2 regions of the Streptomyces luteireticuli genome follow, and region 2 is predicted to be linked to the other one. Evidence: riboswitches for the same ligand, from Rfam matches in the RefSeq annotation. Region 2 holds a riboswitch; the other holds the start of a gene.
The links. Region 2 has a riboswitch for cobalamin ahead of metE (5-methyltetrahydropteroyltriglutamate--homocysteine S-methyltransferase). Riboswitches for the same ligand answer to the same signal wherever they lie in the genome.

Region 1 (7,244 bases), 1.4 Mb from region 2:
CGCCCGAGGCCCCGGCCCGTACGGTGCGGCCCGGCCCGCCCGACCTGGCCGAGGTGGCACAGCGGCACGCCGTCGCCCAGCTGGAGACCCTGCGCGCCTACCCCTGCGTCCGGGAGCGGCTCGACCGGGGCCGGCTCGCCCTGCACGCCTGGTACTACGAGGTCCACACCGGCCTCGTCGGCGCGCACCGTCCCGACGGCGGCGCCCTGCCGTTCCCGCCCCTGTGATCCGCCCCGTGACCCGCCCGGCAGCGACAGACAAGGGACCCTCCACCGTGTTCTCCGTGTTCCCCGCTCCGAAACAACCGGACGCGCTCCGTCAGGACGTCCTCGCCTCGCTCGTCGTCTTCCTCGTGGCCCTGCCGTTGTGCGTCGGCGTGGCCGTGGCCTCCGGGGTGCCGGCCGAACTCGGCCTGATCACCGGCATCGTGGGCGGCCTCGTCGTCGGCGCGCTCCCCGGCAGCACCTTCCAGGTCAGCGGTCCGGCCGCCGGGCTGACGGTGCTGGTGTCCGAAGCCGTCCGCGAGTTCGGGCTCGGCATGCTCGGCGTCATCGTGCTGTGCACCGGGCTGCTCCAACTGGCCCTGGGCCTGCTGCGGTTCGGCCGCTGGTTCCGGGCCATCTCCGTCTCGGTCGTGCACGGCATGCTCGCCGGCATCGGACTCGTCCTGTTCTTCGGCCAGTTGTACACGATGGCCGGAGTCCCGCAGCCGCGCGCCGGCCTCGACAAGATCGCCGGTATCCCCGGGCTGCTCGGGGACGTCCTGGACGGCGGCCGGGCCGCGACCGCCTGCGCCGTCGGCGCGGGGACGGTCGCGGTGCTCGTCCTGTGGCCGCGGCTCCCGGCGCGGGCCCGCCTCGTCCCCGCGCCGCTGGCCGCGGTCGCCCTGGCCACGGCGGTGACCTGGGCGACCGGTACGGACGTCGCCCACGTCACGGTGCAGGGTCTGGGCGGCGCGATCGACCTGCCGGAGTGGGGCGACTTCGCCTCGCTCGGCGTCCCCGTGCTCGGCACCGTCGTCACCTTCGCGCTCATCGCCTCGGCCGAGACGCTGTTCAGCGCCGCCGCCGTGGACCGGATGCACGACGGGCCCAGGACGCACTACGACAAGGAGCTGCTGGCCCAGGGCGCCGGCAACATGCTCTGCGGCCTGCTCGGCGCCCTGCCGATGACCGCGGTCATCGTCCGCAGCTCGGCCAACGTCCGGGCCGGCGCCCGCACCGCGCTCTCCCGTGTGCTGCACGGCGCCTGGCTGCTGGTCTTCGTGGTGGCCCTGCCGGCGGCCGTCGGCGTCATCCCGCTGCCCGCGCTGGCCGGCGTGCTGGTGCACGCGGGCTGCAAGCTGATCCCCTTCGGGGAGTTCGCCCCGCTGTGGCGCGCGCACCGCGGCGAACTGGTGATCCTCGCGGCCACCGCCGTGGCCATCCTGGCGACCAGCATGTTCGAGGGCGTGCTGCTCGGCATCCTGCTGGCCGTCGTGAAGTCCGCCTGGGAGACCTCCAAGGTGCAGGTGGACGTCCGCGACCTCACCGACGGCAGGATCCTCGCGCGGCTCACCGGCAACGCGACCTTCCTCCGCCTGCCCCGCATCATGGAGACCCTGGAGGCGCTGCCCAAGGACCGCCCGATCGAAATCGACCTGTCCGAGCTGCGCCATCTCGACCACGCCTGCCGCACGGCCCTGGAGAGCTGGGCCGAGAGCCACAACGACGCCGGTACCGAACCGGTCCGGCTGCGCGAGGCCGTGGGCTGAGACGGGAAAGGGGGACGGCCTCGCCGTCCCCCGCACCCGCTACCCGGCGGGAAAATCCTCGGGTTCGAAGATCCGGCGCAGCTCGACGACCCCGTCCTGGAAGGGGATCCGCTTCGCCCAGTCGCGGGCCTCGTCCATCGACTCCACCCGGATGACCCAGTAGCCGGCCATCAGCTCGCCGATCTCGGAGAACGGTCCGTCGATCACGCTCGGCGCCCCGCCCGCGAACACCACCCGCGCGCCCTCCGCCGAGGACCGCAGCCCGTCGGCGGCCAGCAGCACGCCCGCCGCGGCGAGTTCGTCGTTGTACCGCCCCATCTCGGCGATCTCCTCCCGGGTCGGTAGCACACCGGCCTCGGAGTCCTCGGTCGCCTTGACGATCATCATGACCCGCATGGGGTTCTCCTGCCGTCGCTCTGTCCTGATGGTTCCCACCATGGCCGGACATGGAGCGACAAACGCGGAGCCCCGCCGGACCGGGTCCGGCGGGGCTCGTCGACGCGTACGCGGATCAGAAGCGGATCAGAACTCGTCGTCGAAGGCGACCGTGCCCTCGACCGCGACCTGGTACGCGGAGGCGCGGCGCTCGAAGAAGTTGGTCAGCTCCTGGACGTTCTGCAGCTCCATGAAGGAGAACGGGTTCTCCGAGCCGTAGACCGGGGCGAAGCCCAGGCGCATCAGGCGCTGGTCGGCCACGCACTGGAGGTACTCGCGCATGGACTCGGTGTTCATGCCCGGCAGGCCGTCGCCGCACAGGTCGCGGGCGAACTGGAGCTCCGCCTCGACGGCCTCCGCGAGCATGTCCGTGACCTGCTGCTGGAGTTCGTCGTCGAAGAGGTCCGGCTCCTCCTCGCGGACGGTGTCCACCACGGAGAACGCGAACTCCATGTGCATGGTCTCGTCGCGGAACACCCAGTTGGTGCCGGTCGCCAGGCCGTGCAGCAGGCCGCGCGAGCGGAACCAGTACACGTAGGCGAACGCCCCGTAGAAGAACAGCCCCTCGATGCAGGCCGCGAAGCAGATCAGGTTGAGCAGGAAGCGACGGCGGTCGGCCTTCGACTCCAACTGGTCCAGCTTCTCGACCGAGTCCATCCACTTGAAGCAGAACTGGGCCTTCTCCCGGATGGACGGGATGTTCTCCACCGCCGCGAACGCCTCGTTGCGGTCGTCCGGGTCGGGGAGGTAGGTGTCCAGCAGCGTCAGATAGAACTGGACGTGCACGGCCTCCTCGAAGAGCTGCCGCGACAGGTACAGCCGCGCCTCGGGGGAGTTGATGTGCTTGTAGAGCGTGAGCACCAGGTTGTTGGCCACGATCGAGTCGCCGGTCGCGAAGAACGCGACGAGGCGGCCGATCAGGTGCTGCTCGCCCGGGGAGAGCTTGGCGAGGTCGGCGACGTCGGAGTGGAGGTCGACCTCCTCCACGGTCCAGGTGTTCTTGATCGCGTCACGGTAGCGGTCGTAGAAGTCCGGGTACCGCATGGGCCGGAGGGTCAGCTCGAAACCGGGGTCGAGCAGGTTCTTCGTACGACGTTCGGGGGCGGTCGTCATTACTGGCATGCCTCGCAGGACTCGGGGTTTTCCAGGGAGCAGGCGATGGCGTCGGCGTCGGGGGCCGACTGCTGGACGGGGACGGTGGCGGCGGTGCCGGCCGACCGCGCGATCCGGGTCGCCGGGCGCGAACGCAGGTAGTACGTGGTCTTGATGCCCTGCTTCCAGGCGTACGCGTACATCGAGCTGAGCTTGCCGATGGTGGGCGCGGCCATGAACAGGTTGAGGGACTGGCTCTGGTCGAGGTACGGCGTACGGGCCGCGGCCATGTCGATCAGGGAGCGCTGGGGGATCTCCCAGGCGGTGCGGTAGAGGTCGCGCACCTCCTGCGGGATCCACCGCATGTCCTGGACCGAGCCGTTGGCGTCGGTGAGCGCGTCGCGCGTGGTGCGGTCCCACACGCCGAGCTTCTTCAGGTCCTCCACCAGGTAGGTGTTGACCTGGAGGAACTCACCGCTGAGCGTCTCGCGCTTGAACAGGTTGGAGACCTGCGGCTCGATGCATTCGTAGACGCCCGCGATGGACGCGATCGTCGCCGTCGGGGCGATCGCCAGCAGCAGCGAGTTGCGCATGCCGACGGCGGCGATCCGGGCGCGCAGCGCGTCCCAGCGCTCCGCCCAGGTGGGCTCGGTGTTGGGGTAGTGGTCCGGGTGCAGCACACCGCGCGCGGTGCGGGTGGCGGACCAGGCCTCGTGCGGGCCGTGCCGCTCGGCCAGGTCGGCCGACGCCTCGTAGGCCGCGAGCATGATCCGCTCGGAGATCCGGGTGGACAGCGCCTTCGCCTCGGGGGAGTCGAAGGGCAGGCGCAGCCGGAAGAAGACGTCCTGGAGGCCCATCAGGCCCAGACCGACCGGCCGCCAGCGGGAGTTGGAGGCGCCCGCCTGCTCGGTCGGGTAGAAGTTGATGTCCACGACGCGGTCGAGGAAGGTCACGGCGGTGCGGACGGTGCGGTCCAGCCGCTCCCAGTCCATCTCGCCGTCCTCGCCCAGGTGGGCGGCCAGGTTGACCGAACCCAGGTTGCAGACCGCGGTCTCGCCGTCGTTCGTGACCTCCAGGATCTCCGTGCAGAGGTTGGAGGAGTGGACGACCTTGCCGGGCTCGGCGGTCTGGTTGGCGGTGCGGTTGGCGGCGTCCTTGAACGTCATCCAGCCGTTGCCGGTCTGCGCCAGGGTGCGCATCATCCGGGCGTAGAGCACCCGCGCCGGGATGGTCTTGACGGCCTTGCCCGCGGCCTCGTACGCGCGGTACGCGGCGTCGAACTCGTCGCCGTACAGGTCCACCAGGTCCGGGGTGTCCGCCGGGGAGAACAGCGACCACTCGGCGTCCGCCTCGACCCGGCGCATGAACTCGTCCGGGATCCAGTGCGCGATGTTGAGGTTGTGCGTACGGCGCGCCTCCTCACCGGTGTTGTCGCGGAGCTCCAGGAACTCCTCGATGTCCGCGTGCCACGTCTCCAGGTAGACGCAGGCCGCGCCCTTGCGCCGGCCGCCCTGGTTGACGGCCGCGACCGAGGCGTCGAGGGTGCGCAGGAACGGCACGATGCCGTTGGAGTGCCCGTTGGTGCCGCGGATCAGCGAACCGCGCGAGCGGATGCGGGAGTAGGACAGGCCGATGCCGCCCGCGTGCTTCGACAGCCGCGCCACCTGGTGGTAGCGGTCGTAGATCGAGTCCAGCTCGTCCAGCGGCGAGTCCAGCAGGTAGCAGGACGACATCTGGGGGTGCCGCGTACCGGAGTTGAAGAGCGTGGGGGAGGAGGGGAGGTACGAGAGCGTGCTGGTGAGGCGGTAGAGCTCGGCGACGTCCTCCAGCGCCCGGACGGAGGCTTCTTTTGAATCAGCAGTCTCGGCGAGGCCGCAGGCCACGCGCAGCAGGAAGTGCTGCGGGGTCTCGATCACGTTCCGGGTGATCGGGTGGCGGAGCAGGTAGCGGCTGTGCAGGGTGCGCAGGCCGAAGTAGCCGAAGCGGTCGTCGGCGCCGTCGACCAGGGCGGCGTCCACCAGCGCGTCCAGCCGCTCGGCGTGCTCGCGCACGAACGCGGCGGTGTCGTCGGCGATCAGGCCCTCGCGGTGCCCGGTGGCGACCGACGCGGAGAAGGAGACCGCGCCCTGCCCGCCCGCCTCCTCGGCGATGGCGAGCGTGAGGAGCCGCGCGGCGAGCCGCGAGTACTCGGGCTCCTCGCCGATCAGCCCGGCCGCGGCCTCGGTGGCCAGCGAGCGCAGTTCGGCCTCGTCCGACCCGGCGTGCCGGCCGCGCAGCGCGGCGGCGGCGACCTTGCCGGGGTCGGTGGCGGGCAGGTCGGCGGTGAGTTCCGTCAGGGTGCGCAGCAGCGCGGTCCCGGGAGCGTCGACGGACTCCTCCGCCTGCGCTGAGACCGGATCGACGGGCGCGATCGTCACGTGTTGCTCTCCCTCACTCGGCTGGAGGCCGCTCGGGAGCGCACGGGGCCGCACACGGGCATGCGGGGCGCGTACGTGACGTACGGAAGCATGCGCGCAGGCGTCCACCGGCCCAACCCTCGAGGCCCGGACGTGGTTCGACACCGCACACCGGCGGCGGGCCGGCGAGGGCGTACTGTCGGCAGGTCCTCGGACTGCGGCGTGGGTGCAATATCTCCACACGTACACCGTTGCGGGACAGTTCCGGATTTCCACCGGATTCCCCTGCGGCGACAGCGAGGACGAGCATACATCTAGTGCTGCCCGTCGCGTGTACCCCCACATGTTGTGTCGGCGCGTCATGAGACGGTCGCGGAATGTGCTAGACGGTGGCGTGTTCGCGGGTGCGACGGCCGGAGAGGCCGCGGGGGGCGGGGGAGGGCGGCCCCGCTTCACGGAAGCGTAGGGGCGGTGCGCGGGCGGCCGTTCGCCCGTCACCGGCCGCACTGACTTTTGTCATCTCCGGCCGGTGACGGGCGGACCTGCCGCCGGAGGGCGGGGGAGGGAATGATCGTGGGTGTTGGACGGGACGGCGACACCACGACGGGGCGGACACCATGAGCGACACGGGGGCGGACACGATGAGCGGCACGGGGGCGGGCACGATGAGCGGCACCATCACCGAGCAGCAGGCCGGGGCCGGGCAGGGCGCGCTCGATCCGGAGCTGAAGCCGCTTCCGGTGTGGTTCTTCGCCTTCGAGGGGGCCATGGGGGCCGCCTTCGACTTCTACAAGGCGTGGGACGGGGCCTGGATGGTCCTCGCCGCGCTCGGGGCGGTGAACATCGCGGTGGGGCTGACGGTCCTGCGGCGGCGCAGGAAGCTGCTCAAGGCGATGCTGAAGAACTCCCGCGCCCGGAAGATCCTCTTCGGGCTCATCGGGCTGCGGGTCGCGCTGCACGTCGTGCTCGGGGCCGTGGGTGCCACCGTCGAATCGGCGGCCGGTCATCTGGCCCTGGGGCTGGTGATGTCCGCGCTGACCGTGGGGCTGCTCTGGTTCGACCAGCGGGTCTCCTTCCGGGCGCTCGGTCTGACGCCTTCGGGTGCCGCCGCCTGACAGGGGGAGGGGGACGGCCGGGCCCGTGGGCCCGGCCGTTTCTCAGTGGCCGCCCGGTGCGCCCGCCGTGGCCGGGGGGAGCTCCACGGCGACGTCGGGGTCGCCCGCGTCCGCCGTGTAGTCGGAGGGCTTCGTCTCGTCCACGCCGTCCGGGGCCTTGAGGGCCTTGAGGACGAGCGTCAGGACGACGGTGACGGCGACGTTCAGGACGAAGGCCGTCAGGCCGATGTAGCCCTTCTCCCCGATGAAGGGGATGAGGTTGGTGTTGCCGAAGTGGTCCTGCGTGGCGCTGGGGGTGTCATAGGCGCGCCATGTCCCGTAGACCATCCCGACGGCCCAGCCGGCCAGCAGGGCCCAGCGGTGGAACCAGCGGGTGAACAGGCCGCCGACCAGGGCGGGCACGGTCTGGAGGATCCAGATGCCCCCCAGCAGCTGGAAGTTGATGGCCACCGA
Region 2 (7,244 bases):
CGCCGCATGCAGCCGCTTCGCAACGGTGCGGCGACGCTGCGGTATGCGGGACTGGACGCCGAGTCCCAGACCGGCCGTTGGATCGGCAAGAACGGTGAGACTGTTCCGATGGAGATGGGCAAGCACGGCTCGTCCGTGAATACCTACCCGCCCACCCAGGTCAGCAAGGACGGGAAGATGGACCCGGACTCGGGGCACGACGCCGAGCAGGACTGAGGAATGCCCATGGACGGACGTCCGGTGCTGGTCTCGACCCAGCATGAGGATCCGACTGCTGATCTCGTCGTCGCCGAGTTGAACCGTCGCCGGGTGCCCGTCCTGCGGTTCGACCCCGGGAGGGACTTCCCCGGGGTCGCCGTACTCGCGGCGAACACCCACCAGGGTGGTTGGTCCGGCACCCTCACCGTCGGGAGCCGCACAGCCGATCTGGACGCCATACGCGCCCTCTACCACCGGCGCCCCAGCATCTACGAGCCCGTTGGCAGCGGGCAGACGGCTTTGTTCGCGGCGAAGGAGAATCGCAGAGGGCTGGGCGGTGTACTGGCTGCGCTGCCCGGTTGCCTTTACCTCAGCCATCCCCAAGCGATTGCCCGCGCCGAGTACAAGCCGGCACAGCTCGCGGAAGCTGTCCGGCTCGGGCTGCCGGTGCCGGAGACCCTGATCACGAACGACCCGGTGCACGCCAAAGAGTTCTGTGCGCAGCAACCGACGATCTACAAGCCACTGCACGCGGGCTCGTACACCGTGGGTGGTGAGCCGGCGGGGATCTGGGCTGCGCGCGTCGAACCGGGCGAGATCGATGATGCGGTGAAGCACAGCGCCCACCTGTTCCAAGCCGAGGTCCCGAAGGTGGCCGACGTCCGGGTTGTTGTCATCGGGGACCGGGTGCTCTGTGCGCGCATCACTGCCCCGCCCGGCGTCCTCGACTGGCGGTCCGTGTACGGAAGTCTGTCGTACGAGCCGGTCGAGTGCCCCGCAGAGGTACGGCGTGCCCTGATCGAGTTCACCGAGAGCTTCGGACTCCGGTTCGGCGCATTCGACTTCGCCGTGACCGCCGACGGCGCCTGGTGGTTCCTGGAGTGCAACCCGAACGGGCAATGGGCATGGCTGGAAGACCGTGCCGGGCTGCCCATCGCCGCCGCGATCACTGATGTCCTGGAGAACGGAGAGTGCCCCGCGTGACCGACATCAACACGTCTGAGCGACTACGGGCCGGACTGGTCCGGCACCTCAAAGCATCGGGTGTGCTCCACAGCTCACGCTGGGAAGCCGCAGTGTCCGCGGTGCCCCGGGAAATCTTCCTGTCGCGGGGGTGGTTCGAGCACGACGGAGGAGGTTGGTACCGCCCTGAACGACCGGACTCGGCTACCGCTCTGGCGCGGGTCTACGAAGACGACACCCTGGTGACACAGGTAGCCGGTGCGGTCTTCCCCGAACAGGTGGAGGGCCGGATTTCCTCCGCCCCGTCGTCGTCATCCACCCTGCCCAGTCTGGTCGTCCGCATGCTGGAGGAGTCGGGCGTGCGCACGAACACGGCCGTCCTGGAGATCGGGACGGGAACGGGTTACTCCACAGCCTTGCTGTCCCACGTCGCCGGCGAGAACAATGTGACGACCGTGGAAGTGGACCGTGCGGTGTCCGAGCGTGCCGGCATGGCGCTCGCACAGGCCGGGCACTGGCCCGACCGCGTGGTCGCCGACGGTCTTGCAGGTTGCCCCGGGGATGGCCCCTACGACCGAGTGATCGTCACATGTGGCGTACGGACCATCCCTCTTGACTGGGTCACGCAGACCCGGCCCGGCGGCGAAATCCTGGTCACGGTCGGAGGCTGGATGCACGCCTCCGAGCTGGTGCGGCTCACGGTCTCCGAGGACGGAACGGCAAGCGGACCGGTCCTCGGGGGACAGGTATCCTTCATGCTCGCTCGCCCGCAACTCCCGCCCTCACTGGGCATGCTGCCCGATCTCAGGGCGGGAACCGCCTCTCCGACGGGTCTCGGGGCTGACGTCCTGGAGGAGTGGACGCCACGCTTCATCGCACAATTCGCCGCTCCTACGGCCCAACGCCTCACCCTCGACCGGGGCGGGCGTACGGAACACCTCGTCATCGACGTGGACGCCGAAGCGTGGGCATCGCTGTACCAGGAAGACGGACAGTGGATGGTGCGGCAATCCGGACCCGAACGGCTCTGGGACGTGATCGCCGACCGACTCGCACAGTGGCAGAAGGACGGGCAACCCCCAGTCGAACAAATGCGACTGCACGTCGGTCCGGAGGGGCAACACCTCACGTGGCAGTGAGCGCCGGACGGGCTGAATCAGCCCGTCCGGCGTTTGAGGACGAACGCGGCACAGCCGCGTTGCACCCGCGCGGAGCGCGAAGAAACTGGGGGCACCCCCTCTGGGGGAGAAAGGGCGGGGTCGGGGACCCCTACCGCATCAGCCCACTTCCCCCCGCGCCTCCCGCGCCGCCGCCACCAGATGCTCCAGTGCCTCCCGCACCTCCGTCCAACCCCGCGTCTTCAGACCGCAGTCGGGGTTGACCCAGAGCCGCTCCGCGGGGACCGCGGCCAGCGCGCGGCGCAGCAGGGCCGTCACCTCCCCGGTGTCGGGGACGCGCGGCGAGTGGATGTCGTAGACGCCGGGCCCGACCTCCCTCGGGTAGCCGGCGTCCGCCAGTTCGCCCGCGACCTGCATGTGGGAGCGGGCGGCCTCCAGGCTGATGACGTCGGCGTCGAGGTCGTCGATGGCCTGGAGGACGTCGCCGAACTCGGCGTAGCACATATGGGTGTGGATCTGGGTGTCCGGCCGGACGCCGGAGGTGGTGAGGCGGAACGCCTCGGTGGCCCAGGCCAGATAGGCCGGGCGTCCGGCGGCCCGCAGCGGCAGGGTCTCGCGCAGCGCGGGTTCGTCCACCTGGATGACCGAAGTGCCCGCCGCCTCCAGGTCGTTCACCTCGTCGCGCAGGGCGAGGGCGACCTGGCGGGCGGTCTCCCCGAGCGGCTGGTCGTCGCGGACGAAGGACCAGGCGAGCATGGTCACCGGCCCGGTGAGCATGCCCTTGACGGGGCGGCCGGTCAGCGACTGGGCGTAGGAGGTCCAGCGGACGGTCATCGGCCCGGGGCGGGAGATGTCGCCGGCGAGGATCGGCGGACGGACGTAGCGGGTGCCGTAGGACTGGACCCAGCCGTGCTGGGTGGCGAGGTAGCCGGTGAGCTGCTCGGCGAAGTACTGGACCATGTCGTTGCGTTCGGGCTCGCCGTGCACCAGGACGTCGATCCCGGCCTTCTCCTGGAAGGAGATCACCTCCCGGATCTCGGCCTCGATCCGCTCCTCGTAGCCCTCGGTGCCGATGCGTCCGGCGCGCAGGTCGGCGCGGGCGGTGCGCAGTTCGGTGGTCTGCGGGAAGGAGCCGATGGTGGTCGTCGGCAGCGGCGGCAGGCCGAGCCGGGCGCGCTGGGCGGCGGCCCGCCCGGGGTAGGGGTGCGAGCGGCGGCCGTCGGCGTCGGTGACGGCGGCGGTGCGGGCGCGCACGGCCGGGTCGCGGGTGATGGGCGAGCCCGCGCGGGAGGCCAGGTCGGCCCGGTTGGCGGCGAGTTCGGCGGCGATGGCGTCGGTGCCGCGTTCCAGTCCGCGCGCCAGGAGGACGACCTCGGCGGTCTTCTGGCGGGCGAAGGCGAGCCAGCGGACGATCTGTCCGTCGATGTCCCGTTCGGCGGTGACGTCGAGCGGGACGTGCAGCAGCGAGCAGGACGCCGCGACGTCCACCCGGTCGGCGAGGCCGAGGAGGGTGGCGAGGGTGGCGAGCGACCCGGCGAGGTCGTTGATCCATACGTTGCGCCCGTCCACGACACCGGCGACCAGCCGCTTGCCGGGCAGGCCGCCCACGGCGGCGAGGTCGTCGAGGTTCCCGGCGGCGGGCCCGGTGAAGTCCAGGGCCAGCCCGTCGACGGGGGCCTTGGCGAGGACGGGCAGGGCGTCGCCGAGCCGGTCGAAGTAGGAGGCGACGAGGAGCTTGGGCCGGTCGGTGAGGGCGCCGAGGTCGCGGTAGACCCGTGCGGCGGCGTTGAGTTCGGCCGGGCTGCGGTCCTGGACGAGGGCGGGCTCGTCGAGCTGGACCCACTCGGCACCGGCGGCCCGCAGGTCGGCGAGGACCTCGGCGTAGACGGGCAGCAGCCGGTCGAGCAGGGTCAGCGGCTCGAAGCCCTCGTCGACGCCCGGGGCGGGCTTGGCGAGCAGAAGGTAGGTGAGGGGACCGACGAGGACGGGGCGTGCGTCGAGACCGAGGGCGCGGGCCTCCCGGAACTCGTCGACCTGCTTGGCGGAATCGGCCGCGAAGACGGTGTCCGGACCCAACTCGGGTACCAGGTAGTGGTAGTTGGTGTCGAACCACTTGGTCATCTCCAGGGGCGCGACGTCCTGCGTCCCCCGGGCCATGGCGAAGTAGCCGTCCAGGGCGTCCGCCTCGACGGCGGCGCGGTGCCGGGCGGGGATCGCGCCGACCATGACGGTCGTGTCCAGGACGTGGTCGTAGTACGAGAAGTCGCCGGTCGGCACCTCGTGCACGCCGGCCCCGGCGAGGCCCCGCCAGGTGGCGGCGCGCAGCGCGGCGGCGGTGCGCCGGAGTTCACCGGCGTCGACACGGCCCTTCCAGTAACCCTCGACGGCCTTCTTCAGTTCCCGGCCGGCACCCTGTCGGGGGTAGCCGTACACGGTGGCCCGTGCTGCCGCGGCTGCGGACTTGCTGGTCACAACACTCTCCTTCGCGAGCACTGAGCGGCGTCCCGGGACGGGTGCGCGCAAGGCGAAGGAGCGAACGGCCGGGTACGGCCATCGCGTTCGCCGACCCGCCCACGAGGTCACCGGAACTCCGTGCGCGTCCATACGCGCACGGGCAGTGGCAGGTCTTCGGACTCGCGGGCGCCGTGCCTGTTCCTACTGGCCGTCGCTTCCCGGGGTCCTCGCGGATCCCAGTGCTCATGACGGCGGTCGTTCCCACTCACCGCTGCGGGGCAGTCCCGGATTCCCACCGGGTTCCCTCTTGCGACGCGTCTGCCTGGCGGGCAGGGCGAACCAGCTGCACCGTCAGCGTAGGGGTTGCCGGCCCGCCCGGGGAAGTGATCTGGAACTCATCCCTCCCGAGTAGCCCACGCATCCGGCTCGCGAATGGCCCAAATGCGAGACGGCATTCCGCTCTAGCCTGGGCCACGTACCACCGAGTACCACCAAGTACCACCGCACACCACGCACGAACGGACCCTTTCCATGCGCATCTTCGTCGCGGGCGCCACCGGCGCCGTCGGCCGCCTGCTCGTCCCCCTCCTCCTGAAGGCCGGGCACGAGGTCACCGGGGCCTCCCGGACGGCGGAGGGGACCGAGCTCGTGCGGTGCATGGGCGCCTCCGCGGTCCGGGCGGACGTCCTCGACGCGGACGCCGTACGGCGGGCGGTGGCCGACGCCGCGCCGGACGCTGTCATCCACCAACTCACCGACCTGGCCGGGGCGGACGGCCGCGCCAACATAAGGCTGCGCCGCGAGGGCACCCGCAACCTGGTGGACGCGGCCCGCGCCGCCGGCGTCCGGCGGATCGTCGCCCAGTCCGTCGCCTGGGCCTACGCGCCCGGCGGCACCCCCGCCGACGAGTCCGTCCCCCTCGACGACTCCCCCGAGGCCCCGCGCGCCTCGATGGTCGGCGGCATCCGCGCCCTGGAGGAGACCGTCGCGGAGCTGGGGACGGCGGTCGTGCTGCGGTACGGCATCCTCTACGGCCCCGGCACCTGGTACGCCCCCGGCGGCGCGGTCGCCGCGGCGCTCCGCGGCGAACCGGCCGCCTTCCTCGGCGGCATCGAGGCGAACGACGCCGTGAGCTCCTTCGTCCACGTCGCGGACGCGGCGTCCGCGGCGGTCGCGGCACTCGACTGGCCGTCCGGCCCGGTGAACGTCGTGGACGACGAGCCGGCGCGGGGCCGGGAGTGGCTGCCGGTGCTCGCGGGGGCGCTGGGCGTCCCGGCGCCGGAGCCGGTGCCGGGCGGCGGTGAGCCGTGGGAGCGCGGCGCGCTCAATTCCCGCGCCCGGGAGCTGGGTTGGACCCCGGAGTACCCGACGTGGCGGGAGGGTTTCGCGGGCCAGGGCATCTGAGCGCTCCCTGTAAGCGCCCGAGCCCCCGCCGACCGGGCCGGGGCTCAGGCGCGCGCCCGGCCCCGCGCCCGGGGGGCGGCCGCGAAGTCCGGCCCGAACGCCCCCGGCGGCTCCGCCCCGAGGACCGTCCGGGCGACGGCGTGCCGCGCCTCCTCCGCCCGCGCCCCGGGCTGCTCCTCCGTCAGCGCGGCCGCTTCCTCCGCGAGGAGCCGCAGCACCGCCGCCGGTGAGATCACATCGTGCCGCAGCCACTGCCACACCTGGCAGCGGGCCGTCTCCGCGGTGGCCGCGTCCTCCACCAGGCCGTGGCGGACGACCGAAGTGCCGCCCCGCAGCCAGGAGTCGGCGCAGCGCAGGGCGACGCCCAGCGCGGCGCGCACGCCCGCCTCCGTGGGCCGGCCGCTGCTGCGGGGGACGGACAGCAGCCCGGCAGCCGTGACATGGACGTCCTCGCGGGTGCGCTCGAGCTGGTGGGGTCGGCCGGCCAGGACCGTGTCGAAGGCCGTGCGGCAGACGGGGACGAGGTCCGGGTGTGCGACGCGGGAGCCGTCGAAGCCGTCCTCGGCCTCGCGTTCCTTGTCCAGGCGGACCCGGGCCAGCACGGCCTCGTGCGCCGCGGCGTCGGCGCCGGGCACCTGGGCGGCCGGACCGCCGATGGCGTGGGCGCCGCGCCGGTGGCAGGTGCGGACGAGCAGTTCGGTGTACGCGCGCAGGAACGGCACGGTCATGGTGATCTTCGCCCGGTCCGGGAGGAGGAAGTCCGGCCGGTGCGGGAAGGCCCGTACGACGCTGGCGAGATAGCGCCGGGAATCGGTGGCCAGACCGGCGCTGCGGGCGCGCAGTTCGTAGAGGATCTCCTCCATCTCGAAGGCGGCGCCGATCGTTTCGACGGGTGCGGAGGCACGGACCGTGCCGTACGGGAGGCCGAGCCGGTCCTCGGCGAAGGTGAAGACATCGTTCCACAGCCGCGCCTCCAGGTGATTCTCCACCTGGGGGAGGCAGAAGTACGGTCCGGCCCCGGCGCCGCTCCCCCGCCCGGCCCGGGCCCGGTGGAAGAGGTGGAGTCCGGCGTCGACGAGGGCGGCCGCGGCGGGGCGGCCGGCGACC

Region 1: linked by a shared signal. The riboswitch ahead of AB8735_RS24735 (ribonucleoside-diphosphate reductase subunit alpha) and the one ahead of metE (5-methyltetrahydropteroyltriglutamate--homocysteine S-methyltransferase) in region 2 are both predicted to bind cobalamin.

What each region holds. Positions count from the first base shown of each region.
Region 1 is NZ_CP167927.1:5,493,789-5,501,032, forward strand. It holds gene AB8735_RS24715 (carbonic anhydrase) at 1-227, shown strand, start outside; gene AB8735_RS24720 (SulP family inorganic anion transporter) at 284-1,753, shown strand; gene AB8735_RS24725 (YciI family protein) at 1,793-2,149, opposite strand; gene AB8735_RS24730 (ribonucleotide-diphosphate reductase subunit beta) at 2,276-3,301, opposite strand; gene AB8735_RS24735 (ribonucleoside-diphosphate reductase subunit alpha) at 3,301-5,697, opposite strand; cobalamin riboswitch at 5,860-6,003, opposite strand; gene AB8735_RS24740 (hypothetical protein) at 6,294-6,791, shown strand; gene mctP (monocarboxylate uptake permease MctP) at 6,834-7,244, opposite strand, start outside.
Region 2 is NZ_CP167927.1:6,874,175-6,881,418, reverse strand. It holds gene tgmA (putative ATP-grasp-modified RiPP) at 1-216, shown strand, start outside; gene tgmB (ATP-grasp ribosomal peptide maturase) at 226-1,182, shown strand; gene tgmC (ATP-grasp peptide maturase system methyltransferase) at 1,170-2,300, shown strand; gene metE (5-methyltetrahydropteroyltriglutamate--homocysteine S-methyltransferase) at 2,439-4,751, opposite strand; cobalamin riboswitch at 4,881-5,092, opposite strand; gene AB8735_RS30900 (NAD-dependent epimerase/dehydratase family protein) at 5,265-6,137, shown strand; gene AB8735_RS30895 (malate synthase A) at 6,182-7,244, opposite strand, start outside.